Regions from separate parts of the Rossellomorea vietnamensis genome, predicted to be linked through region 2. Evidence: riboswitches for the same ligand, from Rfam matches in the RefSeq annotation. Region 2 holds a riboswitch; each other region holds the start of a gene.

Region 1 (7,289 bases), 2.1 Mb from region 2:
AAAAGAGCAGGAGATCCTGGTGAACATTGCGGACATCGTGTCAGAGGCTTACGCAATGGAATCCGTTGTTCTTAGAACGGAAAAAGCGATTGAAAAAGGTGGCGTAGAGAAAGCGAAGCAAAAACTTCTCTATACACAAATCTTCTGTCAAGAAGCTTTCAACAAAATCGAACAGCATGCGAAAGAAACGCTTGTGGCAACTGAAACTGGTGACACACTGCGCATGATGCTGTCAGCTCTTCGTAAATTCACTCGTCACACTCCGATCAACGTGATCGCAGTGAAGCGTGAAGCTTCAGAAAAATTGATCGATGTAGAAAAATATGCACTGTAAGTAAAGCAGGGACGGACCTCCAAATTGGAGGTCCGTCCCTTTATATATATTCTCAACTTGACATCAATCGCACTGTCGATTACTATATGTTTAAACGTTTAAATGTTTAAGTGTTTAAACATACAAGAAAAGGTGGTAAGGATAGATGAATAAGACAGTTTTAATTACGGGTGCTTCAAGTGGTATCGGCCTGAAATTCAGCCATAAGTTTGCTGGCTCTGGTCATGATGTGATTTTAGTAGCGAGAAGTGAGGAAAAGCTCCTGGCTTTATCACAAGAAATCATGAATAAATACGGGGTGAAAGCGTACGTGTTTCTTTCCGATCTTTCGAAACCCCAAGCCTCAAAGAAGCTTTATGATGAAATCAAAGCACAAGGAATCAGAGTCGATATTCTCATCAATAACGCGGGATTCGGATTATTCGGGGAGTTTGAGGAAACGGAACTTTCCAAAGAGCTGGATATGATCCAAGTGAATATCACGGCCCTGACAGAGCTGAGTAAGTATATCGGGAAGGAAATGGTGAGCCGGAAGAATGGCCGTATATTAAACGTTGCGTCAACAGCGGCATTTCAGCCTGGCCCATTGATGGCCGTTTACTATGCAACTAAAGCGTATGTCCTGTCTTTCTCAGAAGCTTTGGCCAATGAGTGGGCCAGTCATGGGGTCAAAGTGACGGCTCTTTGTCCGGGTGCCACCGAAACAGGATTCAGTGACGCGGCCGAACTTCAGTCCTCTAAGCTCTTCCAGTCGGGTGTGATGAGTGTAGAAGAGGTGGTGGAAGAAGGATATAAACAAATGATGACAAAAGACAAAGTAGTGATCGTACCAGGCATGAAAAATCGGATGCTGACTCAGGCAATTCGATTCATGCCGCGTAAAATGGTCACGAATATTGTTCGGAAGGTACAGGAACGGGTATAATTGAATGTGAATGAGTGGAAGGGAGAAGGCTATGGGTCAAAAAGCAATCGATACATTCCGTGCTTGTATTCCATTATTTCAAGCGCTGAGTGATCCTTATCGTCAGGACATAATTTTACTTCTTGCCGAACAAGAACCTCTTACGGTCAATCAGATCACTGAAAATCTGACATTGTCCCGACCTGCTGTGTCCCATCACCTGAAGATCCTCAGAGATCAGCATCTGGTGTCACTGGAGCAAAAAGGAACACAGCGTTTCTATTCTCTTGAGCTGGACAACGCAACCGTCCTCCTTAAAGAATTGGTACAAACCGTTGAAAATCAATGTGAGTAATGTTCCGGAAAAAAAGGATACTAACGAATATTGTCGAATGTAAGAAATAGATTCACGGTGACCGGATGGGCAATACACCCCATTCGGTACCTACCAGGAAAGGTGGTGCAATGATGTCATTGACTTTTTATTCTTACCCAAAATGCGGTACATGCAAGAAAGCCAAAAAGTGGCTGGAGGACCAGGGTCTCTCCATAGATGAAATACATATTGTAGAAAACCCCCCGTCAAAAATGGAGCTTAAAAGCCTGTACGAAAAGAGTGGACTTCCTCTGAAGAAGTTTTTCAATACAAGCGGAAAAAAGTATCGCGAACTTGGCTTGAAAGAGAAAGTGAATTCAGCTTCTGACGATGAATTATTAGAAATCCTTTCCTCTGACGGGATGCTGATCAAACGTCCGGTCACAACGGATGGAAGCAAGGTGACCGTAGGTTTTAAAGAAGAAACGTTCGAGGAAACCTGGAAGTAAAAAAGGGTAAGGGATTTAATGATTGTGGACGATGAAAAAGTTTCATTATTCACACTTAGTTTTCTTGCTTTTTCGATGAAAAGTGTGTCAATATTAGGTTGTATAACTAGCATTTGGAGGGATAGAGAATGAGTACACCGAAAGAACTTCGTTATTCAGAAGAACACGAGTGGGTCAAAGTTGAAGGGGAAAATGTACGCGTAGGAATCACATCATTTGCACAATCTGAGCTGGGCGATATCGTATTCGTCGAGTTACCTGAAGTTGGAGATGAAATCAAAGCGGACGAGCCTTTCGGAAGTGTTGAATCGGTAAAGACCGTTTCTGAGCTTTACGCACCTGTTTCCGGTAAGGTTGTAGAAGTGAATGAAGAGCTGTCAGACAGCCCTGAGTTCGTGAACGAATCACCTTATGAAAAAGCATGGATGGTCGTTGTGGAACCAACAGACACTGGAGAAGTAGACAAGCTGATGACAGCTGAAGAGTATGATAAAATGATCAATGAAGGATAATTTCCACCCGGACACCTTGAGGATTTCTCAAGGTGTTTTGTTTTTCTTTTTGGGCATCATATGGGTATTCGCAAAAAGAAAGGATGAATACGCATGGTACTTGAACCAAAAAAATTAGATGTCACAAGCAGGGTGACAGGCAGGCTTAAAAATGGTGAAGTCGAATTATTCCTCGACGGTCAGCCAATCGGCAAAACGTCCCTGCCCCTTGATGGACTGACAATGGAACCGAACTTCGAAGCAAAAGAAAATAAGATTTATCAGAACTATACTTCCACCGAAGGTCATGATGCAAGGTACACGGATTGCGACGAAGGTGGATGGTGTTAAAGGTAACTAGCGGTGCCAGATTCGTGTATGGATCTGGCACCATTTCTATAAGCAGTGAAACAAACCACTTGCACTATTTTTTGTAAACGTGAGAAAATATGAGTAGAAAGTGGACATCATCTCTTGTTATCTGAATATACTATCCTAATCTTATTTCTGAAAGATAAGGTGATGATCATGATGGAACTTGACGAAAAGGTAATCATTGTCGAAGGTACAACAGACAAGCGGAAAGTAAGAGACATAATCAAAGAACCGATTGAAATTATTTGCACAAATGGAACGATCAGCATCACAAAAATGGACGAACTCATCGATGAGCTCTTTGAAAGGGATGTATACATCCTCGTCGATGCGGATGATGCAGGGGAGAAGTTACGTAAACAATTCAAGCGTGAATTCCCCGAGGCGGAACACCTTTATATCGACCGGATGTATAAGGAAGTGGCCGCAGCCCCGGAATATCATCTTGCCTCCGTTCTCATAGGTGCAAATATCGATGTGCATAAAGAATATCTTGGAAAAAGGATGATTTAGTTTTGTTGGAGGTAAGCCAGACAGAAGAATTAAACGAATCGATCAAATCCCATGCGTTGGAAGCCGTTTATCTATATACACCGATGTGTGGTACATGTCAGGTCGCGGGTAAAATGTTGGAAGTGGTCGAGAAACTCCCCCAGTCATTTCATTTTGTGAAGGCGAATCTGAACTATCTGCCCCAATTCGCCGAAGAACAATCCATTGAAAGCGTCCCCTGCCTTCTTTTATTTAAAGATGGACAGGAAATGGAAAGAATCTATGCCTTTCAATCCGTCCCATTCCTATACGAAACCATCAACAAAATCCAAAACAACCAGTGGGGATAAGAGACCTTTATGAAAGGTCTTTTTATTTTGTGGATTTTCTTTCTACAAACGAGGACATATTTCTTGGGAAATGTTTCGAATCCCATCATTTTTTGACTGGTCATCACCCAATTTCTTACTGTTCGACAAATAAGATAAACTCATTCAAAACATGTCGAGAATGTCTAAAAGGGAAAAATACCTAAAAGTGGAATTGATACTATATAGAAGTTTCACTGGGAGGGTATTCATGCGAATATATTTAGAGGAATTAGTAGATCAGTGTCATTCAAGGTATCACTTACGACTCTTGTTTCCGGACAGCCCATTTGTTCTTCAATTTCAATGTGAAAAGGAGCGTTATGCGATCTCCGTTTCAAACAGAGGTTGTGCTGTATTGCGTGATGGTAGCAGGCAATCGCATTTTGATATTAAGGGAAAAGAGAAGGACATGCTATCCCTACTAACAGGAGAAGAGCGATTGTCTCAACTGATTGAAAACGGCATCCTGGAAGTCAAGGGGGGATACCGCCAGCTGTTATTTGTAGAATCTATCCTCTGGCTGACAAGGTCCAGGGTCAAGGAACCCGTCCAAGTATGAAAAACGTGAGAAAAAAGAATTGACACATTTCTATTTTCGATGATAGAATCTCTCTTGTAGCAAATTTTCAGAGTCTTTAACAATTCAAAAAATTAAATAAATCGATACTTTACTCTTATTTAGAGAGGTGGAGGGACGTGCCCTATGAAGCCCGGCAACCGTCAATGAAAATTGAAATGGTGCCAATTCACTCAAAGCATTTGCTTTGAAAGATGAGAGAAAGGATAGTCCTATATATGATTATGCCTTTCTGCTTATCGCAGGAAGGCATTTTTTATTGTATACGAAAAGGCTGTGGGGATTGCCCGGTATGTGCAACTGTAATTCTTATTAAAAAGGTCGTTTTACTCAGAAAGAAGGTGGAGACAGCATGATTAGCATTTCAGATGTAAAAAAAATCTATCAATCAAAATCTGGCCCGATTTCAGCCGTTGATGGCGTCAACATCGACATTGGCCAAGGGGAAATTTTTGGAGTAATTGGCTATAGTGGGGCAGGGAAAAGTACGTTGATCCGAATGCTCAATGGACTTGAAGTTCCCACAAATGGAACCGTGAACGTAAATGGACAGATTGTTTCCAAAGTGAAAGGGAAAGATCTTCGGCAGGCGAGGCAATCGATAGGGATGATCTTTCAGCATTTCAATCTCCTTTGGTCGCGTACGGTACTTGAAAATATCCAGTTTCCATTAGAAATAGCCGGAGTTTCTAAGAAGGAGAGACTGCGAAGGGCCAATGAATTATTGGAGCTGGTGGGATTGGATGGAAGAGGAGACGCCTATCCATCCCAGTTGAGCGGTGGACAGAAACAGAGGGTCGGGATTGCAAGATCCCTTGCAAATAATCCCGACGTCCTTCTCTGTGACGAAGCCACCTCTGCTTTAGATCCGCAAACAACCGATTCCATCCTTGATTTATTGGTGGATATTAATAAACGTTTAGGTCTGACCATCGTCCTGATCACCCATGAAATGCATGTGATCAAAAAGATCTGCCATCGTGTGGCGGTCATGGAACAAGGGAAGGTGGTAGAACTTGGGGATGTTCTTGAGGTGTTCAGAAATCCTAAAGAGCAGGTGACGAAACGATTTGTGAGAGAAGTATCTCAAGTGGAAGAAACAGGGGAAACGATCGATCACCTATTGGCTCAGTATCCGAAAGGAAAAGTACTGAAATTCACCTTCGTTGGTGAATCGACTGAGCAACCGCTCATTACCAGCTTGATCCGACGATTCGACCTGGATGTCAATATCCTTCAAGGACAGATTTCCCAAACGCAAAAAGGGGCTTATGGTACGCTGTTCGTCCATCTTGATGGAAACGAAGAGACGGTTCAGGCAGCCGTTTCCTTCGCTGAGGAACAGATGGTCAAAGTGGAGGTGATCGGAGGATGATAGAAAATATATTTCCGAATGTGGACTGGGAGAAGATGTGGGAAGCGACTGTTGAAACCCTTTATATGACGGGGATGTCAGTCCTGATTACCTTCGTGGTAGGACTGATTCTTGGGATCCTTTTATTTCTTACATCCAAGGAAAATTTATGGGAAAACAAGCTTACATATACGGTGACCAGTGCAGTGGTCAATGTATTCCGCTCGATTCCGTTCATTATCCTGATTGTATTACTGATTCCATTTACAAAATTTTTATTGGATACCATCCGCGGGGCGAACGCGGCTCTTCCGGCCCTGATTATCGGAGCAGCACCGTTTTACGCACGCATGGTGGAAATTGCATTAAGAGAAGTGAACAAAGGCGTCATTGAAGCAGCGAAAGCGATGGGGGCGAAGACTAGCACGATCATATGGAAAGTGCTTATTCCCGAATCTCTTCCGGCTTTGGTTTCAGGTATCACGGTAACAGCCATCGCCCTGATGGGGTATACGGCAATGGCTGGTGTCATCGGTGCCGGGGGATTAGGAAACCTCGCTTACCTGGATGGTTTTCAACGGAGCAGGGAGGATGTAACCCTTGCTGCGACCATCATGATTTTACTCGTTGTATTTGCCATTCAAATCATTGGTGACTACTTCACAAATAAATTAGACAAACGATAAGAGGAGAGAAAACAGATGAAAAAATGGTTAGCAGGAATAGTAGTAGCAACAAGTATCTTTGGATTGGCAGCATGCGGGAGTGATTCCGGCTCCGGAAGCAGTGACGGGAAGGAATTAGTGGTAGGAGCGTCAAACGTTCCCCATGCGGAAATCCTTGAAAAAGTGAAACCGATTTTGGAAGATAAGGGGATCGACCTGCAAATTGAAACATATCAAGACTATATCCTTCCGAATAAAGACCTGGATAATGGTGATCTGGATGCGAACTATTTCCAAACCGTACCTTACATGGACTTGCAGATGAAAGAGAACGAATATGATTTCGTCAATGCAGGCGGAATTCATATCGAGCCAATCGGTGTGTATTCCAAAAAGTATAAATCTCTTGAGGACCTTCCTGAAGGTGCCACGATCTTGATGAGTAATTCCGTATCCGATCATGGCCGCATCCTTACATTATTAGAGAAAAAAGGTCTGATCACGTTAAAGGACGGCGTGGAAAATACACAGGCACAGCTTGAGGACATCAAAGAAAATCCAAAAAAACTGAAATTCGATTATGAGTACGAAGCAGCTCTCCTTCCGCAAATGTATGAAAATGAAGAAGGGGACGCAGTGGTGATCAACTCCAACTATGCCATAGATGCAGGCTTGAAACCCCTGGAGGACTCCATCGCCATCGAAGACAGCAACTCCCCATATGTGAACGTAATTGCTGTAAATAAAGGTGACGAAAACAAAGAAGAAGTAAAAGAACTGGTGAAAGCCCTGCGCTCAAAAGAAATCCAGGACTTCATCAATGAAGAATGGGATGGAGCCGTTGTACCCGTAACGGAATAACAATAGGAAAGCCGGTGCCTTTGTACCGGCTTACTTTCAT
Region 2 (7,289 bases):
CGCCTCTAAATCCATGAGGTTGCGTTCGATCATGAAATCAAAAAATTCCTTTGTCTCAGGTGATAACTCTTCATACATTTTCTTACCATTGTCAATGATCCACTGAGGGTCTCCTTTAGGGGATGCATTGCCTGATGTGAATTTGAATCCTTCATCATAAAACTTCATGGAGTCGATCCCAATCCGCTTCCCCTGTCTTTCTTTCAGCTCGGTGGATAGAGGGACGATATGCTCCTTCACCTGATCACGGAACGTTTTTACCATATCAGGTGTATAATCCGTTCTCGTCATGCGATAATACCCTAACTCAACAAAGTTCTTATAACCTAAAGTAGTCGCTATGGTATGACGGACTTTTACTAACTCATCGAATAAACGATCTAATTCTTCCTGATTTTCTTCAAAGAAAGAAACGGTGGCAAACGCTGCCTCTTTCCTTGTCCCGCGATTCACGGATTGTGTAAAGGGACCCATTTGGGCCAATGTTCTCTCTTCGCCTTCAAACGGGATCTTGGCAGAAGCCATCAGTTTCGTATATTGGGAAGACAGCTTATTTTCTTTTTGAAGCAGAGTGATAATTTCGGGGGAGAACGTCTTGATTTCACTCTCTGCCAGAGAAAATAACTGTGTTCCCCACTTATCTTCCAATTCCTTACGATAGGGGGAATTCACCAGTTCCTGATAATATTCTGTCACCATGCCGGAAACCTCAGGCATCATGTCATCAATATACTCCTGCTCTTCTTTGTAAAAGCTATCATTTGTATCGATGGAGTGCCTGATATAGCAAATATTCTGCATAGTGTCGATGGTAAGTCGGATTTCATTGATTTCCTTGATCGCTTCCATCTGTTCCGTAACATTTGAAGCTGCTTTAAACTTCTGAAGCACCTTTTCGAATGCCGGCTTAATCTCTTCCAGATTTGGTCTTTCATATGTATATTCTTCAAACTTCATACTTTGTGCCTCCTCTTAAATTCATCCCGATTATAGGTATTCGACTTCATAGCCGGAATCTCCTGTTGATATAGGGATCAAATTCAATATAATCTCCCAAAAATAAAAAGCCCCGTCTATAATAGACAGGGCAGATTGATGTGGCCTAGTAGGACAGATCTTTAATGGATAGTCCAAGCTTTTTCAGCATTTGAATGGTTTCTTCCTTCTCGTCGGTAGACAGCGCAGACATCAATTCGTGTATCCGGTTCTCATGGTTCGGGAAAATATCATCGATCAACGCTTTGCCATTTTCAGTAATCTGGGCGTAAGTCACCCGACGATCCTTGGGACAGGCAACACGTTTAAGATATCCCTTTTTTTCAAGCTTATCGACAACATACGTGATGCTGCCTGAAGCTAGCAGGATCTTTCCTCCAATTTGTTGCAAAGGCTGGTCTCCCTTATGATACAAAAGCTCCAACACGGCAAATTCTGTCGGGTTCAGACCATTTTCTTGAATGTTCTTATTTATCTCTTCATTTAAAGCTTTAAAAGCTCTGGAGAGGACAATGAAAAGTTTCAACGACTGTTTTGTATCTTGTTTTTCGGTCATGGCATTCATTCCTTTAAAGAATATATCTCAGTTTCAAAATATTATACAAATATATCTGCTCATTGTCAACTGTCAGAGTCTTTTTGCAGAAGGAAAAAGCAAAGGACGGCCCGCTATCGGCGAACCGTCCTTTACCTTTGAAAAAACGACAAATTAGTTTTGTTCGTATGATGTGAATGTGGAATTGTACGGAGATTCTTTCTCTCATATGTCTGAATGATGAGGGAATTCCTGGTGAGTGGTCAAGAAGCAGTGCGTTTCAATAAACTCTTAATGTATTGCCCTAATTCGCTTGATGATTCGTGCACTGGCTCTGATCCACCATTATTTGTGCACTTTTCATAGTCGTTCAACAGCTGATCCAATTGCTGGCTGCATTTGATTGTCTCCTCAGCACATAATCCTAAATTCACTCCCATTGATACCATTTCCGAGCGCTTGTGGTTGATTTTCAATAATAGCCACTTCTGTTTTAATAAACGACCCATTTCTACTAAACTCCTTTTTTATCTCCTAGTCTTTTTATAGTAAAATCATTACTTGAGCATTATCGCAAGTATTATCAGAAAAGTAAATAGATTCGCAAAACAAGACAAAATAACTAGTATTATTGCTGAATTAGACATTTTTCGCCAAACGTGCAAAAAAAAGATAGACAAAAGAAGCGACTCTTTGTCTATCCTGATGGATGATTAATAGATTGGTACCCAGCCTTCCTGGGTGACAAAAATGCGGACGGCTACCACCTGCTTATCATCGCTTAAAGTAAAATAGTGGCGGATGTTTTCAGGAACGGAAATTAAGTCACCCGGATTCAGATGCACCTCAAAGAAATCCCCGTCCTTTCCTTGAATGACGAAAACGCCATGTCCATTCACTATAAATCGTACCTCATCATCCGTATGATGATGCTCCTGTTGGAAATTCTTTAATAGCTCTTCAAGATTTGGTGTGCTTTCGGAAAGGGAAATCACATCCCTTGCCTGATACCCCCTGCGGGCTGAGATATCTTCAATCTCCTCTTTAAAGGTGGAGAGAATGGCCTCTTTATCCTCATCGGTTAAAGCGTATCGGTCCCTTAATGATTCGTCCAGTTTATCCATGTTCCAATGTTCGTAGATAACCCCTTGGTCATTTAAATAATTTACTACCTCTTCCTGGTGCTCTATGATCTGATTTTTCCCCTGAATGTGTATCGTTGTCATAATTTGACTCCTCCCTTGGAAATAGATTTTGTGGTTGTTAATGATAATAATGTAAGGTGGTACTGGAACAGAAACTCACACGCTTCCAATAGTTTCTTAGCTTCAAACCCTGTACGTCCCCAAACGGTAATTCCATGATTGCGAATAAGTACGGCCCCTTTATCTTCTTTAATGTATGGGAGGAAGGAATCCGCCAAGGTTGGAATATGCGCATGATTATGGATGATGGGAATCGAGATGGAGTCATGTTCATCCCATTTGTCCCAGGCTTTAATCAGTTCCTGGTTTCTGAATGTGATGACACCTTCATCCCCATACAGTTCACTGATCACATTGTTGGCAACAGTATGGACATGTAAGCTGCATCCCGCTGAACTCCCATTGAATATGTGACTGTGGAGAAGGGTTTCGGCTGAGGGACGCAGTTGGGTTTCCTCCAAGGCCTCACCTTGTGCATTCACAAGGAGGAAGTCCTCTTTCGTGTGCTTTCGCTTATCCTTTCCACTTGCCGTAACCAGGAATGATACAGGCGATGATCCCACACGTATCGCCAGATTCCCACTGGTTCCCATAAACCAGTCCCTGTCTGCCAATTCTCTTTTGATATCAGCGAGCTCTTCCCATTCGGCTTGATACGACTTCATATTGTCACTCCTTTTTCTATCACATTTATGCAATCGTGAAATGTTTCAAAAGGATGGTACGGGATTCCCTTTTCTTCACACGTACGTGCCAGATAGTCCCTTGCGAGTACTGTATCGCCAAGCTTCGCCATCTCGATGTCTGTAACAGAGTCCCCTATTACAATCACCTCATGATTTTCCAGGGATAATGCCCTCAGGATGGAAGGCTTACAGCATCCACAACCTTTGTTTTCACAGTGCACGTCACATGGATACGGCCAATGAATGGTTATGGTCGAATCATTAAAGATCGCTTCGTTACAATATACAGCCTTAAAAGGCCCGAATTCTTTCAGTAACGGGTGAACAAAGAAGTCTATTCCCCCACTCACGATATACAGGGGAATCTCATTGACTTTTGTATAGTCCACGAATTCCTTGAACCCTTCACGTATAACCGCTGTTTCCATCAAATACTGGATCATCTCGTCTTTCTGTGAAGAAGGAATGAAGGAGAACAACTTGCTTACCCCTTCTTTAATCGAGACCGACTGGTTTAAAATGTCCTCTTTTATAGGCTCCCATTCTGGTGGGGCAAAGGCTTTCATCAAAGAAATGATATTATCTGTTTCTGTGATCGTCCCATCGAAATCACAGAATATCACTGGATGACTCATTACACCTTTACCTCCCCTCCCCATAGGGACAGGGCTTTCTTCAGTTCTTCATGGGTTTCGGCTGCTTCCTGGAGTGACCTTCCGTTTAAAACAGCATCGATCGCTTGACGGAATGCCCTTCCTCCCCCACTTGCACCGTCCGGGTGACCGTGAATGCCTCCTCCGGCATTAATGACACAATCTGTCCCGAAATCTTTTACCAAAAGTGGTACAAGTGCCGGGTGTATGCCTGCTGATGGAACTGGCAAGGTTCTCTTCAAATGGTCGTCATGCTTCGTTAATTCATGGCTTATGGATAGGACGTTGCCCTTCTCTAGTGCCACACTTCCATACGGAGATGGAAATAGTGAAAAGTCAGCTCCGGCCATTCTCAATAATTTACCCAACCATAAAGAGTAGCTCACCCCATATACTGGAGATGCTGCAACAGCCCCGGCAAAGGCAGGATGAGCCATGATCGGCAATGAAATCGCAGGGTCCTCTCTCAATTCCTGCAGAACATCGAGACCGTATGAAAATACATTGAATAAAAGAGCGTCTGCCCCAAGCTCCCTGGCTTTTCTTGCCTTGTCCCGTAACTGTGAGGTTTTCCCTGTCAGATTTACGGCATACAAGGTTCTACTACCCGTTTCTTCAAAGACGTCGTGCAACACTTTTTTTCCTAATCTCACTCTTTCAAAAAATGGAGTCAAGGAATTATCAAATAATATTTCATCATCTTTTACGACATTGACTCCGCCGAGGGCCTGAGCTCTTAACTGATTTTCAAGGAAAGTGAGATCCCTGCCAATCACCCCTTTGAATATGCTCATTAACAGCGGTCGACCATGAACCCCTGTTAATTGCCTGATGCCCTCTATCCCAAAACGCGGACCGGGAAATGACTTTTTTAAGTCTTCTGAGAACTCCAGATCCAGTAATTTCACTTCACCATCGAGAGAAAGCTTGCCGAATACCGTTGTAAGGATAGCCGGGATATCATTGGAATAATTATGACCGGGATACCCTATCTTCACCTCACCCCATGGACCTTCCTCCTTCTCTTCCACTGAAACGACTCTTCCCTTGTATTTTCTCAATTGTTCCTGCTCCAGCAGCGGCAGGTCCGTCCATGATCCGACCGTGAGTCCCAAAGCAATCCCTTCTGCCTTTTTCTCGAAGGAACCACTCTTTCCCTTAATTCGATATGTTGCGATCACTTCACCCATCCGTATTACCTCCCTATGTAAAAGCACTTTTTCCGTGTCTTGATATCATCCAAACAAAAAAACCTCTTCCAGATAAGAAGAGGTTTACATTCGGCACTCTTCTTATCTGTCAGCTGTAAAGCTGCAAGAATTAGCACCGTGCTTAAATAAGTCGGTTGCCGGGCTTCATCGGGCTGGTCCCTCCGCCTGCTCTTGATAAGAATTTCATTATATTAATTCAGTTGGATTATTGCACCAATTTCAACATATGTCAATCCCTTTTGTGAAATAATTCTAAACTTTCTATACGGGAAATCGCCTCTTTTATCCGTTCATTTGTCGTTAAAAGACCGACCCGTACATACCCTTCTCCATATTCGCCAAATCCTACACCTGGAGCAACGGCCACTTTGACTTTTTCAAGTAAATAGGTTGAGAACTCAACAGATGTGAATCCTTCCGGCACCTTTAGCCAGGCAAAGAAAGAACCTTGAGGAGCTTTTACATCCCACCCAATTCCCTGTAGACCCGAGATCAGGAGATGTCTCCGTTCTTCATATGTGGCAACCAGTTCGGTTACGCAATCCTGGGAACTCAATAAAGCCGTAGTGGCTGCTTCTTGAACCGCTCCGAACAGGCTTACGTAAAGGTGATCCTGGAGGAGATTGATCGCTTCAATGACACTTTTATTCCCAACGGCAAAACCGACTCTCCAGCCTGCCATATTATAGGTCTTCGATAATGTATATATCTCAATCCCGACATCCTTGGCACCATCCGTCTCAAGAAAGCTCACAGGCTTCTGTCCATCGAAACCGATCGCCCCATAAGCAAAGTCATGCACCACACAAATGTCATGCTTTGACGCAAGTTCCACAGTATCCTCGAAAAAGGATATTGTTGCGGTTGCACCCGTTGGATTATTGGGGTAGTTAAGGAACATTAATTTCGCCCTTTCCCATTCTTCACGGGAATGGACACGATAATCCGGGAGAAACCCATTTTCCTCTTTCAACGGCATCTTGATCATACTGGCTTCTGCCAATGCGACCCCCGATACATAGTCCGGATAACCGGGATCCGGGACAAATACCCCATCCCCGGGGTTCAATAAACATTGAGGAATCTCCACTAATCCTGCTTTTCCTCCGAAGAGAACCGCTACTTCGGTTTCGGGATCTACTTCTACTCCGTATTCCCGCAAATAGAAAGCTGCAATCGCCTCTTTAAAGCTCGATAAACCGCGAAACGGAGGATATTTATGATTAGAAGAGGATTGAGCCGCTTCTGTTAATTTTTCCACAATATGTGGGGGGGTCGGCTGATCCGGATTTCCCTGCCCCAAATTAATGACATCATGCCCCTCATTCACAACCGCATTCACAGTTCCTGCAAGGGAAGCGAAAAATTGTTCCGGTAATGATTCCAATCGTTTTGCTTTTTCAAAGTGTTTCATCCATTCACCCACTCATTTTTTTGAAAATTAATTACTTTCAAATTCTAGTCACAAATGATATAACGGAACATAAAGAATGTAAAGGAATAAATGACAAAAAGTACATAACGAGGTGATGGTAATGATTCAAAAGGTTGGTCTCGCCCAGATGGATATTATGTTTGGGAATCCTGAAGAAAACAAGTTGAAAGTGGAACAGTGGGTCAAAAAAGCAAAGGAAGAGGGATGCGGTACCGTCGTCCTTCCAGAGCTGTGGACGACAGGTTATGATCTTACACGGATAGATGAAATCGCAGATAAAGAAGCCGAAGACTCTTCCTCCTTCCTGACTTCCCTTTCAAAAAAATATTCCATTCATATCGTTGGTGGTTCTGTTGCCAATAAATCAAATGACGGGGTAAGAAATACACTTTTGGTGGCGGATGCTAATGGGGCGTTGGTGAAACGGTATTCAAAGCTTCACTTATTCAAACTAATGAATGAACATCATTATTTACTTCCTGGACAGGAAGACGGGTCGTTCTCTCTTGATGATACGATGATGGCAGGACTCATTTGTTACGATATCCGTTTCCCTGAATGGTTCAGG
Region 3 (7,289 bases), 1.8 Mb from region 2:
CGCAGCTTGAAATGTTTGGTAGCCTTCCTTTTGCAACACTTCATTTAATAGAATCCTAATACCAAATTGATCGTCCACAATCAGAATCTTCTCATTCATATACCCCAATCCCCTTTACATTTTAGTGAATTATGTATTCCGACGGTAAATAATTGTATATTTATTACTTATTCTCTTTTTCTGTAAAAAAATCCTGCTTGTTCTCAAGATTTTGCTAGAGACCTTTTTCCCCTTTATAATAAGGGTTATGATGAAAAATGTCGAAGATGAATATGGAAGGAGATTGAATTTAATGATCAAAATGTTCACCACACAGTTAACGGGACTGTTCAAACGGATTTATGATAAACAAGAATTCGAAATCGAGGACGGCGCACGCCTCCTTGCCCAGGCCGCCATCGGACAAGGAAGCATCTACATAAAGGCATACCGTGAAATGGAAGCCGTCACAGCAGAAGCTCTGTTCGGTGCCGAGCCGCTTCCTTCTGCCAAACGATATGATTCTTCCATTGAACTGACGGAAGCGGATCGTGTGCTGATCGTCACCCGCTATTCGACTGATGAAGAGGCCGTTGCCTTCGCAAAGAAACTTTCTGCTGACGGTGTGCCATTTGTAGCGGTGTCCGGCATGGTGGAAGGGGAAGAAAGTCTTATGGACCTTGCCGACATTCACCTGGATACAAAAGTGATCAAAGGGATGCTCCCCGGCGATGAAATCGGTGAGCGCGTGAGCTTCCCGTCAAGCATGGCTGCCCTTTATCTCTATTTCGCATTGGGGTTTGTGATCCGTGAGATGTTGGAGGAGTATGAGGACTAATTCCTGAAAGTAATCGAGAGGCATCCGACCGGGATGCCTCTCTTTTTTCAAGCCTTGCGCTTCTTCGCATGAATATACGTCACGGCCAACGCTAATACCAGTACACTCCCTTTGATGATTTCAAATGCATAGTATGGAAGGTTCATCATGGTCAATCCATTCAGCAGGACCCCGATCAGGGCTGCCCCGAAGAAGGTTCCGAGTATGTTGGGCTTTCCGGCACCGAGGACGGAAAAGCCGACAAATACGGCTGCGACGGCTTCCATCAGCAGCGGGGCACCGGCGTCCATCTGGCCGGATCCGACCCGGGCCGTGAACAGGATTCCGCCGATCGATGCGAATATGCCTGACAAAACATAGGCAATCAGCTTCACCCGCTTCACGCGGACCCCGGATAAGCGTGAGGCTTCTTCATTTCCTCCCGTCATATACAGGATGCGGCCCCACGTGGTGAAGTGCATGATCACATACACAATCGCGACCAGTACGAGCATGATCCATACCGGTACCGGCAGGCCAAGCCATTTTCCCTGACCGATCCACAGGAACGTGTCGGAGAATTCCCCTGGCGCCGTGCCTCCTGTGGTCATGGGCATGTGATTGTAAATCGAATAACCTTCTGTATATGTACGGTGAACACCTGAAATGATGTACATGGCCCCCAATGTTGCGAGGAGGTCGGGAATACCGAATTTCACGATCAGTAAGGAGTTGAACAACCCCACCCCGGCCCCTACCAGTAATGGAGCGAGAAGGACGATCCACAGCGGGGCTTCATACCAGACCATCAACGATGCCGTCACGACCGTGGATAAGGAAACCGTCGATCCGACAGACAAATCGAAGCCGTCGACAATGAGGGTGAATGTCACCCCGACGGCTACCAGCGTGACGATGGAAATCGACCGCAGGATATCTGACAGATTTCCATATGTACAGAAGAAGGGATTGTAGAAACTGAAAAAGAGAAGGATCACCGCCATCAGCACGATGGCACCGTATTTAAATAGTAAGTCGAGTATCTTGCCTTTCATGCACATCCGTCCCTCCTGAAGCATAAAACAATATGGTTTCCTGCGTCGCTTCTTCTTTTGTTAGTTCTTTGACGATCCGGCCATCATACATGACGAGAATCCGGTCCGAGATCGTCAGGATTTCTTGTAACTCACAGGAAAAGTAGAGAATCCCCCTCCTTTTTTCTGCGAGGGATTGAATGAGGGAGAAGATTTCCTTTTTCGTTCCCACATCCACCCCTTTGGTCGGTTCATCAAATAAGAAGACCGAAGCCTCATCCGTCAGCCACTTCCCGATGGACACCTTCTGCTGATTCCCCCCACTTAAAAAGTTCGCCTGAACGTCCTCGTGGGCAGTCTTGATTCCAAGGGAGCGGATTTTTTCCTGAGCAAGCTTTCGTTCCTTCTTCTTATTGATCCATAACCCGTTGGATACTTTCTTCAAGGAAGGAAAGCTGAGATTGTGCTGAACCGATTCATGAATGAACAGCCCCTCTTTCCGCCTCTCTTCGGGAACGAGTGCCAATCCATTTTGAACCGCTTCCTTGGGAGAGTGAATCTTGAGCTTTCTCCCTTTGAGGAAGAACTCTCCTCCTTCAAGGTGTGAGGTTCCGAATAAAGCTTTGGCTAGCTCCGTTTTTCCAGCGCCGACAAGACCCACTACCCCGACTATTTCTCCTTCCTTGACCGATAAGTGAATATCTTTCACTTTTCTACCGTCGTCCAGCCCCTTTACCTCATACAGTGTTTCACCTGCCACAAGGGAGCCCTTCTGGAAATCTGTCTGGAATGCCCCACCCAGCATGGCCTCTATGATTTCATGTGAGCTCGTTTGATGTGTTTCATACGTTCCGACTGTCTCACCGTCTCTCATCACTGTGATGCGGTCGGAAATCTGAAACACTTCAGGCAGCCGGTGGGAGATGAAGATGATCCCCACTCCCTCTTCTTTTAAATCGTCTATCACCTGGAATAACCTTTCTGTTTCTGAAGAACTAAGTGGTGCCGTCGGTTCATCCAGGATCAGGACTTTTGCTTTGTGGAGAAGGCTACGGGCAATGAGGACCAACTGCTTTTCAGCCAGACTTAACGAAGCGGCGGGCTGATGCAGGGGGATCGATTCAGCCCCGATTTTACTCATTGCCGCCTCTGCTTCTTTTTTCAGCTTTTTTTGAGTGATGAAGAGGGAACCTTTTTGAGAGAATTGATCCAGGCAAATATTTTCCGCCACCGAGAGTTCGGGAACGATGGCGGTATCCACTTCCTGGTAGACACAGTGAATACCGTGTTCCTTGGCTTCCTTCGGAGATTCATAGACTCTTTTTTCAGAGAGAAGAATGATGTCTCCGCTGTCCCCGACATAGGCTCCTGATAAAATTTTCATCAGGGTGCTTTTCCCTGCCCCGTTCGCTCCCAGCAGGGCATGAACTTCTCCCTCCCGCACATCGAATCTAGCATTTTTCAAGGCTTTCACTCCCGAAAAGCTCTTGTTGATACCCGACATAGTCAATAGTGGAGACGCCATCGCTCCCAACTCCTTTCTAGTTTGTGAACGAAGATTCGAGCTCTTTCAGCTCATCTGTATACCCCTGCTCACTCGCTCCCCATCCTTCAATATGCTCGTTCAATTGATCCGTTGTAATCGATTCTTTCGGTAAAGCAGTTTTTTCAATGAACACGGGATCCAATTTCACCTTTTCAGGCGTTTTTTTTCCGTTCAGCTTTTGATAAAGGAAGCGGACCTGGACCCTGCCGATATCTTTCGGATCTACAGCTGCCGATGCCACCCATGGGCTGCCGTCTTTTTGAATGATCTGAAGATCCTCGTCACTCATGTCGATTCCGTATACTTTGATTTCATCTCTCCCCGCCGCTTCGATTGCCCGGACGGCACCTTTCGCAAATTCATCCCACGCTGCCCAGACAGCATCGATGTCCCCTTTGTTTGGATATTGTTTCAAGATGGCCTCCATCTGAGCCTGTGTATCCAGCGCTGTATTCTGACTCGCCGCTCCAAATGCCGCGACCTCTTTGATATCTGGATTTTCCTTTAAAAATTCTTCGTATGCCGCCTGACGTCTTTCCATGGGCGCAAAGCCTGCGACCCAAATCTTTACGATTTCACCCTTGCCGCCAAGCTCAGCTGAAAGCTTCGTCAAGGTTTGTTCAGCCATTTGTTTGTCCCCCTGCTCGAGGACCGTCACTCCTTTTGATGCCACATCCGCATCGAATACAACAACCGGAATATTTTGTTCTTTCGCCTTTTCCACCCCTGATTGCAGTGCTTCTTTCGTTCCATGGTCGATCAGAATGCCATCAAATTTCTGGTTGATCGCCGCGTCCAGGTTAGAGGACATTTTGGCCAGGTCCCCTTCCGAAGTGAACACTTGAACCTTCCCCCCGAACTTTTCCACCTGTTCCTTGACCCCTTCTATGTATTGAGCGGAAAATGTCCCGAGATTGATTTGCATAATAAGGGCGATTTTTTTATTGGCTAACGGATGATCGGAAGTCGCTTCCCCACCGTCTGCTTCCGCCTCCTGTGATACCTTTGGCTGACAAGCCGCCAAACTGAAAAGTAGTGCGATTAATACGAGTAATGATGCCGTTTTTTTCATCTTTCTTTTCTCCTCCCGAGGGTGTTCCCCTCTATTTTTTTCAATAAAAAAACCTCTTTTCCCAAGAGAAAAGAGGTTTATGTATAAATAAACGTGCTCTTATCACTCAGGAAATGCTTCCTGCAGGTCTTAGCACCTTTCCGTCGTAAAACGGTAGGTTGCCGGGCGTCATCGGGCCAGTCCCTCTGCCAACTCTTTATAAGAGAATATGAAATTGGTTGTGTTCGCTTTTGCTATAATCGCTATATTAACGATATGTGGAAATATTGTCAATATTCTTTTTTAAAAAAATTCTGTGGCGGGTCTCCGGAAATGATCACCCAACAATATAAAAAAGCCCTCCCAAACCGGGAGGGCTCTATCATTCAAATCTTATTTCTCACCATACGCAAGGGACGCTTCCACAAAGTCTCTGAATAGAGGCTGCGGGCGTGTCGGGCGTGATGTGAATTCCGGGTGGAATTGAGATGCGACGAACCATGGGTGGTCGCTCAGCTCGATGATTTCCACAAGACGGCCATCCGGGCTTGTGCCTGAGAAGATGAAGCCGGCTTTTTCCATTTGCTCTCGGTAGTGATTGTTGAATTCGAAACGGTGACGGTGACGTTCGTATACGACTTCCCCGTCGTAGGCTGCATAGGCTTTTGAACCTTTTGTCAGCTTACATGGGTATAGTCCGAGACGAAGGGTCCCGCCAAGGTCTTCGATATCCTTTTGTTCCGGTAAAAGGTCGATGACCGGATATGGCGTTTCAGGATTCAGCTCAGCCGAGTGTGCTCCTTCAAGTCCAAGGACATTACGCGCATATTCAACAGATGCCAGCTGCATACCAAGGCAGATTCCAAGGAAAGGAATCTTGTTTTCACGGGCATATTGCGTCGCAGCGATCTTTCCTTCGACACCGCGGTCACCGAAGCCGCCTGGTACAAGGATTCCATCCACGTCAGCAAGCTTCTCTGCCACATTTTCGTTGTCGACAAGCTCAGAGTTCAACCATCTCACTTCAATGTCGCTGTCGAAATGATATCCTGCATGACGAAGGGCTTCGACTACAGAAATATAAGCATCCTGTAATTCAACATACTTCCCGACAAGGGCGATCCTTGTTTTGCGGGAAAGGTTTTTCACCCGGTCAACCAGCTCATTCCACTCGGTCATGTCTGCTTCATGGCAGTTCAACTTCAAGTGCTGACACGTGATTTCATCGAGCTTCTGATCCTGAAGGGCAAGTGGTACTGAGTAAAGCGTATCTGCATCCATCGCTTCGATTACGGCATGTTTATCGATATCACAGAATAACGCGATCTTGTCTTTCATATCCTGGGTCATCGGCATTTCGGTACGTACGACGATGACATTTGGCTGGATCCCGAGACTGCGAAGCTCTTTTACACTGTGCTGGGTCGGTTTCGTCTTCATTTCGCCCGCCGCTTTGATATAAGGAATCAGCGTACAGTGAATGTACATCACGTTGTCACGGCCGACATCACTCTTGATCTGGCGGATCGCTTCAAGGAATGGAAGGGATTCGATATCCCCGACCGTTCCACCGATTTCCGTGATCACGACATCGGAATTCGTTTCGCGGCCGGCACGGTACACGCGCTCTTTGATTTCATTTGTGATATGCGGGATGACTTGCACAGTCCCGCCAAGATAATCCCCGCGGCGCTCTTTTTTCAGAACAGTAGAATAGATTTTACCCGTTGTCACAGAGCTGTATTTCGTCAGGTTGATGTCAACGAAACGCTCGTAGTGGCCAAGGTCCAGATCCGTCTCAGCACCATCATCGGTTACGAATACTTCACCGTGCTGATAAGGACTCATCGTTCCCGGATCCACGTTGATGTATGGATCGAACTTCTGGATCGTGACGCTCACTCCACGGTTTTTCAATAGTCTTCCAAGGGACGCTGCTGTGATCCCTTTCCCTAGTGACGACACTACGCCGCCTGTTACAAAAATATACTTAGTCATGTATATGTCCCCCTTCAAAGTAAGTTTGGTTCAAAAAAAGTAGAGGGTGTCTATTGTAGGTATGTCATGAATTTATCTTGTTCAAAGAAGGACAAGTCCATTCTCTTAAAATAAATTCACCTGCATACTCAAGCTTTAAGACAGCCTCTTATGATCAAGATACATAAAAATGGAAGGGGTCTTGAAAGAATCGATCCTCCACTTATGAAAGGTTGGCAACAACCCGTTCATGTCAATGCATTCTTCTTATAAAAACAAAAAACGCCCCGCTTACAATCTTGTAAGGGGAGCGTGATATACGTGATCTGTCCCTTTTTAGGGAGCCCAAATAAAATACTACCTTCCTAAGAGGTAGAAGTCAAGCATAGAATAAGGGATAGAATTTTCACTCATTTCACGCAAATCAAAAGGCCCCCAAAAGGCCCAAAAGCCTGGCGGGAGCCATACTGATTCGGGAGAGATTATTTCTCTTCCTCTTCTTCCAATTCATCTTCTTCGTCTTCATCTTCATCGTCGACATCGTCGAATTCATCGATCTCGAGCTCTTCCTCGTCGTCATCAAGATCCAGATCCTCGTCTGCATCATCCACATCGACATCGTCGTCGTCATCCGTAAGATCATCATCATCGTCCGCATCATCAAGATCATCATAATCCAGATCTTCATCATCCAGATCATCGAAATCATCCAGATCCAGATCTTCGTCTTTCTTCTTCGCCTTTTTCTTTTTGCTGGATTTCATCGTTGGAACGGTCTCTTCCTCGATTTGATCAACCGGGTACCATTCTCTTAATCCCCAACGGTTATCCCCCATGGCGATGTAACGTCCGTCGATATTCAAGTCCGTGTAGAATTGAAGTAAA
Region 4 (7,289 bases), 2.1 Mb from region 2:
GAAATTCAGGTAAACATTGACCGACATATACATCACTCCTAAAATTGAGTTGGGTATTCTTCTGTATTTTACCATCTTTGTAGGCATATGAAATAATAAAAATTTGAAAAGTCAAAAAAATAAAACCGCTAAAAACCCCTTCCTGCCAACTGGCGAAAGGGGCTTTCCGAATTGGATCAAGCTTTTAATTCTCTCAGGATATTGATGCCAAACAACAGTATACCAACTGTCGTCAAGACCCCGCCTGTAGCAATGACCGGGACGACTGCTTCATTCCCAAGTACAAACAAGAATAATCCGATCATCATCAACGGCAAACCGACATTATGGAGCCAGAAGTGGGCTTTGGCCAGTTTCGTGGTTGATACAGCCGGGAATAAGTGATAAATGAGACCTGCAAGCGTCAGTGCTGTCCAGCCTAATAAGTTAATGTGAACGTGAACCGGGGTCAGGGTGTAGTCATGGACCATGGACATATACAGTCCGATACATACACCGATCATAAAGTAGACGACAGAAATTTTAATCAGTTTGATCCCCATACGAATCCTCCTCCTTCACTGGTAATATATGAGTATTTAGACCCGTGTAGAACGTTCTGTCATGGTGAGATGACAATAAGTTTAACGCATCCGTTTTCTGAAAAAACGGGAAGATCATTTAAACATTCTGAAAGCGCTTTTTTGAAATTTTTGAAATTAATGGTTTTGCCCCTAAAACGTTGCCTACTCCCTCTCTAATTGATAGAATCATCAATTAGAGAGACAATCCAAATATGGGGAGTAGAGAAATGATAAACGTCACTAGTGGATTTAGAATAGAGAAAGATTTCCTCGGGGAAAAAGAAGTACCCCAAGATGTATACTATGGAATACAAACGCTAAGGGCCGTGGAAAACTTCCCGGTCACTGGTTATAAAATTCATAAAGAAATGATCGATGCCCTGGCAGTGGTAAAGAAAGCGGCGGCACTTGCGAACATGGAGACGACGCGTCTTTATGACGGAATCGGCCAAGCCATCGTGCAGGCATCCGATGAGATACTTGAAGGCAAGCTTCATGAATTCTTCATCGTGGATCCGATCCAGGGAGGGGCTGGTACGTCGATCAACATGAACGCCAATGAGGTCATTGCGAATCGTGCCCTGGAACTCATGTCCCACCGTAAAGGGGAATATGGGAAGGTGAGCCCGAACAGCCATGTGAATATGTCTCAGTCAACCAATGACGTATTCCCGACGGTCATCCATATTTCCACTTTGAAATTACTGGAGAAGCTATTGGATACGATGGAACATATGCTGAAAGCCTTCAGACAGAAAGCCCAGGAGTTCGATCCCATCATTAAAATGGGACGTACCCACCTGCAGGATGCGGTACCGATTCGCCTCGGGCAGGAGTTTGAAGCATACAGCAGAGTAGTGGAACGGGATATCAAGCGGATCGGACGCACCCGTGAACATCTCTACGAAGTGAATATGGGGGCAACTGCAGTAGGAACCGGCTTGAATGCGGATCCTGTTTATATCAAGAGTGTCGTCAAGCACCTTGCAGATATCAGCGGATTACCATTGACAGGGGCAGAACATTTGGTAGACGCTACACAAAACACCGACGCTTACACTGAAGTTTCAGCAGCACTGAAGGTATGTATGACCAATATGTCCAAGATCGCCAATGATCTTCGTATGATGGCTTCCGGACCACGGGCCGGACTTGGTGAAATTTCACTGCCGGCAAGACAGCCCGGCTCTTCCATCATGCCGGGTAAAGTGAATCCGGTCATGCCGGAACTGATCAATCAAGTAGCCTTCCAGGTGATGGGGAATGATCAGACCATCTCATTGGCATCGGAAGCCGGTCAGCTTGAATTGAACGTAATGGAGCCTGTGCTCGTATTCAATCTCCTTCAATCCATCAGCATCATGAACAATGCGTTCAGAAGCTTTACGGACAACTGTCTTGTCGGTATCGAAGCAAATGAGACGCGAATGAAAGAGTATGTGGAAAACAGCGTAGGGATCATCACGGCGGTCAATCCTCACCTGGGATATGAAGTCGTATCTCGGATCGCCAGGGAAGCGATCCTGAAAGGGAAGTCTGTGAGAGAGCTTTGTCTCGAATATGATGTTCTGACAGAGGAAGAGCTTGACCTGATCTTGAACCCTTATGAAATGACGAACCCGGGGATTGCTGGTCGAGTGCTGTTTGATCGGGAATAAGAATATGAAAAACGTTCCGTTATGAATGACGGAGCGTTTTTTTGTATATCTACCATTTCTGCCCCCAGTTGGGATAATAGAATAGGTTAAAGGGAGTGGGTGCTTATTCCTGTTTTCTGAAAAAGTGGGGCTATTTAAACAGAATCTTGCGAATGCCAATGCGGAATATAGGTATATGGACTGTGATTACCAAGGCTTACGTCATAAGAAAACCCCAATTTCACACGGATTATTTCTTAGTATAATAGGAGTAGAAAACAATATCGCTATAATAAAAGATAAAGCGTGAGACCTGTTATGTACTTTCTACTACGGCATCCTGGAGGTTGAGTCATGAACATTGGGGAATGTATGAAATACTACCGAATCTTTAAGGGGATGACCCAGAAACAAGTGGGCGATGGCATTTGTACCCCGGGACATATTAGTAAGATTGAAAGCGGTCACCTGCATGTTACGAAAGATAAGCTGGATCTCTTTAATCAAAGATTGGGGATCAATATTGAACATGAACGAAATGCGTATCAGAAGTTACAGACCGAATTGGGGAAGTGGTACGAGGCCATGATCAAGCGGATTCATGGGAAAGTGGAATTATTGAAAGAGACGATAGAGCAGAATCCCCTCGTGAAGATTGAAACACTGAACGGTACCTATAAGCTCCTCAAAGCCCGCTATCTTATGGGGAAGGGTGACGTTCAGGAAGCGGCCTTTCTTTTAAACCAACTTTCAACTAAACGCTTGTCCTATTATATGAGAGAGTATGATCATCACTTATACTACCATATAAAAGGAATATTCGAGCTATTAAAAGGTGACGCCAAAGCCTCAATCGACGTTTTACAAAAAATTGACGCAAAGGTATACACCAATTTCGAATATCACTACCACATGGCTCTTGCCCATCAACAATTGGATCAACATGAGGCGGCCATCCATCATGGTGGGATTTCCCTCCATCATTTTAAAGAAACGTTGAATTTCACCCGCTGCATTGATGCTGCGACGGTTCAACTGGTCTCGGAAGCGAAGAAAGGGAAAGAGAACCTTGAACAATTAGAAGTTAAACATAGAGATTGGCTTGAGCATTGTGATCATCTTCATGATTATCGAAGAAAAGCGATCCTTTATATGAATCTGGGGAATGTGTATCGTGATGTGAGGAATGATAGGAAGGCAAAAGAAGCCTTTCAAACGGCGGATAGTTTACTGAAGCATGGTGTCCCGGCACATGGGGAAGACAGTTTGTTGTTGAATCATGTATATAGGGCTAACAGTGAGCTTCTTCCCGTATAAAGGGAAGAAGCTTTTTACGTGTTTTCATTGGCGGCCGGGTAGAATTTCGTTTCGATTTTCTCATACTCCTCAAGGTTTTGGGTGAGCCGAGCAAGCTTATGGACTTCCTGCAGGAGAAAGCTCTTATCCAGCTCATAGATGACCTCTCTTTCTATATGATCAATCGTATTACAGGCGAATTCCCACAGATCCTTATGCTTCGATGGTTGAATGGATTCTGCTAAAAGAGCCAATGCCCGCACGATTTCCGTTATAATTAAATGATTGTCTTTAGCGTAGTGTCGAATGTAACCGAATCCCCGGTAAAGATAATAGTCGAACGGTTCTGATTGGAGAATGACACGGATCCTTTTCTGGTGATCGATCAGATAGGGACTGAAGGATAATTGATCCTCCACCGTCAGCATCAGGTCCGCCATTTGGTGGATGGTGTTTGATGCGGTTTTGGGATCGTCATTTCCCAGTGATTTTATCGCCACTTCCGCAAGTTTGTGGATCCCCATCTGCAGATCCTGGATTTCGGTCTCTTTATGCCCCATCTCAATGAATGAAAGGAATGAACCAGTGGAGATATGGTCAGTTTCCGGCCCCCACAGGCTCATCAGTTCATTCCCGGCGAGAACGAAATCTCCCACTTTGTAATGAAGCTTGAGGACAATGTTCTCTTCTTGTGCACGTTGGATCATCCCCTGAAAATCGACCAATTGTATATATCCCGACCCTCTGGACGTCACGTGAACGATATTCCTTTTCTCTTTCTCCATGATGTCCCCACTATCCGCGGTACGGTGAGTTTCTAAGTCTTTCTTCAGAGTCTGGTTGATCATCACTTCGGAAACCTGCTTCATATTGTACGTAATATTATGGACCTGCATCCACGTCGACGCATGGTTAATGAAAAAGATGAACGTTAGGGCTGAGAGGAACGCCAGTCCGATCGTCATGAGCGGGGCAGCAACAAACATTTCCTTCTTTGAACTTCCGATAAAAAGGAAAAGGAGGAGTACGTACACGAAACTTCCGTTGAAAATGCCGAGGGCGTGCTGTGTTTGTTTATCCGAAATGAAATCCAACAGCATCCTTGGTGAAAACTGGCCGCTGAACATCGTCAGCACGACGAGCAAGGAGTTAAGTGTAAAAGCGCTGAGTGTCAGAATGCCTCCTATGAGCGTGCTCACCAGGATACGGGTGACGGATGCATCCATACTTAACAAATCAGACGTGTACTGTGACACTTCCAGAGAGAGATCTAAATAAAGGGTAACGGCAACCATGAGCAAGGACAGGCATATGTAAATAAAAGGCATATACCAAATGGTGAGCCTGATTTCATGCCTGCGCTGCCGCTTTGACATGAGAAAATATTTTCTGATGGATAATGGAAGCATTTTTTTCAACATGATCGAAACGGTTCCTTTCTAGTAAATGGATATGGGTTAGTTTTCCCTCTCAAACACGGTTAAAACTTCCTTTATTCAAAAAGATTAGTAGAAAAGTGAATAATCTGGACTAAACCGATCGGAAATAAACCATCCTCATTTATTAGAAAGAATTTTTAAAAAATAACAAAAACTCTATTGACGAAGGGGTGAATCCCCTATATAATCCAATTCATACTCAAATATCAAGTGAAAACATAACGTTATCTATATCTCTTATCAAGAGCGGCGGAGGGATAGGCCCGATGAAGCCCGGCAACCTGCAGGATCAATCTGTAAAGGTGCCAATTCCTACAGATTCCATGTGGATCTGGAAGATAAGGGGAGGAGCATGATCAATTAGCCCTCTTCTTACAAGAAGAGGGCTTTTCTGCATACCCTCTTTCTTTCCACCACACCTTCAGACAGGAATCGTACGTGCAGGTCAAAACGGAAAAAAGGAGGCTGAATGATGTCAGCGATAAATGTGGCGCTTCTGGGCTTTGGAACCGTTGGTCAAGGGGTCTGTGAAGCCATTGATACTCATCAGGAGAGATTAAAAGAAGTACTCGGTAAAGAGGTGAAAATAAGAGCAATCCTCATCAAGGATCCCTCTAAGCAAAGGGAAATCGATCCATCCATCAGGATTACGACCGATTTTAAAGACATTCTCGATATACCTGACCTTCATGTAATCTTTGAAGCGATCGTAGGAGAAGAACCGACTTATACGTATGTGACACAAGCCATCGAGAAGGGGATTCACGTCATAACGGCCAATAAAGCCATGTTCGCAAAATACGGCCCAGAGCTTCTGAAGAAAGCTTCACATAATGGGGTGTCCCTTGGTTTCGAAGCGACCACGGCGGGAGGGATACCGGTCATCGGCACCATCCGTCAGCTCCTGAAGGTAAACGAAATCAAAAGCATTCAAGGAATATTGAATGGAACGTCCAACTTCATTTTATCCCAGATGAGGAAAAAGGGGCTTTCCTTTGAAACTGCCCTCAAGCAGGCGCAAGAGAAGGGATATGCCGAAGCGGATCCGACGAACGACATAGAAGGATATGATGCCTTTTATAAGCTTCTGATCTTAAGTCAGACCGCCTTTGGCAGGCAGCCGGACTGGAAGGATATCAGGCAGAAAGGGATCACCCACTTGACGGCTGAATGGCTGCAGGCAGCCGAGTCCTTCCGTTTGCGCTTCAAGCATGTTGGATCACTGGAACGTGACGGATTCAATCGCATCAAAGGGGGAGTGGAACCGATCCTTGTCCACGACACTCATCCCTTTTACGGGGTGGAGGATGTGGAAAACGCGATTTCACTGAAAGGGAGTCTGGTGGGGAGGGTCACACTGCTGGGTCCCGGAGCTGGTAAATATCCGACGGGAAGTGCCATGGTGGAGGATTTTCTCTCCCTGATAGAGGGGAAATACACCGTTTCTCCCGAAAAGACGGTGACGAGCGAAGATATTCAAGAAGAAAGCATGGGGCAATGGGTCTTGCGGTTCAAGGAAAAAGAGGAGTATCAAAGCTGGATCACACCGTTCACCTTAAAGGACCGCATTCAGCTTGGAGATGACCTTTACGTCTTTGTCGAAGGAAGACAAGAAGAACTGGACTATCTTCTTCAATCCCATGAACACATACAGGCTGTATCGATTCTAGACGAAATTCCTCTTGAAAACGAAGTGAAGGAAGGATTGGCTGTTTCATGACGCCATCATTGAAAGCAGAAAATAGATCTGATGGAAAGTAGGAGATCACTTGGGTATCATTGTTCAGAAATTTGGTGGAACCTCTGTAGGTTCTACGGATCGTATGAAGAGGGTGGCCGGTCAAATCGTGAAGGAAAAGGAAAAAGGGAATGACGTCGTGGTGGTCGTATCGGCGATGGCCAATACGACGGACACCCTTGTGAAACTGGCAGGGGAACTTTCTGATTACCCCGGTAAAAGAGAGATGGATATGCTCCTCTCTACAGGGGAGCAGGTCACGATTTCCCTGCTAACGATGGCCCTTCAGCACAGAGGGATGAAGGCCGTGTCCCTGACAGGTCGGCAGGCGGGGATCCGGACCGATGACGTGTTCGGAAATGCAAAGATCACTTCCATTGATACGGGAAGGATTAAAGAAGAGTTATCCGCCGGGCGAATCGTTGTGGTGGCCGGATTTCAAGGGGTCACCGAAGAGGGGGAGCTCACCACTTTAGGCAGGGGTGGATCGGATACGTCGGCTGCTGCCCTGGCTTCAGCCCTGAAAGCGGATCGATGCGACATTTATACGGATGTGGACGGGGTGTATACCTCCGATCCGAGGGTAGTCCCCCGGGCTGCAAAAATCGATGGCCTA

Evidence for each region. Region 2 has a riboswitch for S-adenosylmethionine ahead of N5C46_RS06100 (2,3-diketo-5-methylthiopentyl-1-phosphate enolase). Riboswitches for the same ligand answer to the same signal wherever they lie in the genome.
Region 1: linked by a shared signal. The riboswitch ahead of N5C46_RS18510 (methionine ABC transporter ATP-binding protein) and the one ahead of N5C46_RS06100 (2,3-diketo-5-methylthiopentyl-1-phosphate enolase) in region 2 are both predicted to bind S-adenosylmethionine.
Region 3: linked by a shared signal. The riboswitch ahead of N5C46_RS15535 (sugar ABC transporter substrate-binding protein) and the one ahead of N5C46_RS06100 (2,3-diketo-5-methylthiopentyl-1-phosphate enolase) in region 2 are both predicted to bind S-adenosylmethionine.
Region 4: linked by a shared signal. The riboswitch ahead of N5C46_RS18135 (homoserine dehydrogenase) and the one ahead of N5C46_RS06100 (2,3-diketo-5-methylthiopentyl-1-phosphate enolase) in region 2 are both predicted to bind S-adenosylmethionine.

The regions. Positions count from the first base shown of each region.
Region 1 covers NZ_CP104558.1:3,625,201-3,632,489, forward strand. The annotation lists gene N5C46_RS18465 (acyl-CoA dehydrogenase FadE) at 1-334, shown strand, start outside; gene N5C46_RS18470 (SDR family NAD(P)-dependent oxidoreductase) at 480-1,259, shown strand; gene N5C46_RS18475 (ArsR/SmtB family transcription factor) at 1,291-1,593, shown strand; gene N5C46_RS18480 (arsenate reductase family protein) at 1,707-2,063, shown strand; gene gcvH (glycine cleavage system protein GcvH) at 2,192-2,575, shown strand; gene N5C46_RS18490 (YusG family protein) at 2,669-2,905, shown strand; gene N5C46_RS18495 (toprim domain-containing protein) at 3,083-3,442, shown strand; gene N5C46_RS18500 (thioredoxin family protein) at 3,445-3,771, shown strand; gene N5C46_RS18505 (SCP2 sterol-binding domain-containing protein) at 4,001-4,351, shown strand; SAM riboswitch class I at 4,464-4,570, shown strand; gene N5C46_RS18510 (methionine ABC transporter ATP-binding protein) at 4,722-5,744, shown strand; gene N5C46_RS18515 (methionine ABC transporter permease) at 5,741-6,409, shown strand; gene N5C46_RS18520 (MetQ/NlpA family ABC transporter substrate-binding protein) at 6,425-7,249, shown strand.
Region 2 covers NZ_CP104558.1:1,177,087-1,184,375, forward strand. The annotation lists gene N5C46_RS06070 (M3 family oligoendopeptidase) at 1-957, opposite strand, end outside; gene N5C46_RS06075 (MarR family winged helix-turn-helix transcriptional regulator) at 1,103-1,561, opposite strand; gene N5C46_RS06080 (aspartyl-phosphate phosphatase Spo0E family protein) at 1,795-2,040, opposite strand; gene N5C46_RS06085 (1,2-dihydroxy-3-keto-5-methylthiopentene dioxygenase) at 2,245-2,757, opposite strand; gene N5C46_RS06090 (methylthioribulose 1-phosphate dehydratase) at 2,754-3,401, opposite strand; gene N5C46_RS06095 (2-hydroxy-3-keto-5-methylthiopentenyl-1-phosphate phosphatase) at 3,398-4,057, opposite strand; gene N5C46_RS06100 (2,3-diketo-5-methylthiopentyl-1-phosphate enolase) at 4,057-5,265, opposite strand; SAM riboswitch class I at 5,365-5,467, opposite strand; gene N5C46_RS06105 (pyridoxal phosphate-dependent aminotransferase) at 5,516-6,700, opposite strand; gene N5C46_RS06110 (carbon-nitrogen family hydrolase) at 6,822-7,289, shown strand, end outside.
Region 3 covers NZ_CP104558.1:2,999,259-3,006,547, reverse strand. The annotation lists gene N5C46_RS15555 (response regulator) at 1-99, opposite strand, end outside; gene N5C46_RS15550 (DUF2529 domain-containing protein) at 293-817, shown strand; gene N5C46_RS15545 (ABC transporter permease) at 865-1,851, opposite strand; gene N5C46_RS15540 (sugar ABC transporter ATP-binding protein) at 1,820-3,355, opposite strand; gene N5C46_RS15535 (sugar ABC transporter substrate-binding protein) at 3,372-4,448, opposite strand; SAM riboswitch class I at 4,545-4,653, opposite strand; gene N5C46_RS15530 (CTP synthase) at 4,821-6,425, opposite strand; gene rpoE (DNA-directed RNA polymerase subunit delta) at 6,887-7,289, opposite strand, start outside.
Region 4 covers NZ_CP104558.1:3,555,706-3,562,994, forward strand. The annotation lists gene N5C46_RS18110 (VOC family protein) at 1-27, opposite strand, end outside; gene N5C46_RS18115 (cytochrome-c oxidase) at 177-542, opposite strand; gene aspA (aspartate ammonia-lyase) at 791-2,221, shown strand; gene N5C46_RS18125 (helix-turn-helix domain-containing protein) at 2,555-3,517, shown strand; gene N5C46_RS18130 (DUF2254 domain-containing protein) at 3,532-4,917, opposite strand; SAM riboswitch class I at 5,170-5,280, shown strand; gene N5C46_RS18135 (homoserine dehydrogenase) at 5,408-6,655, shown strand; gene N5C46_RS18140 (aspartate kinase) at 6,705-7,289, shown strand, end outside.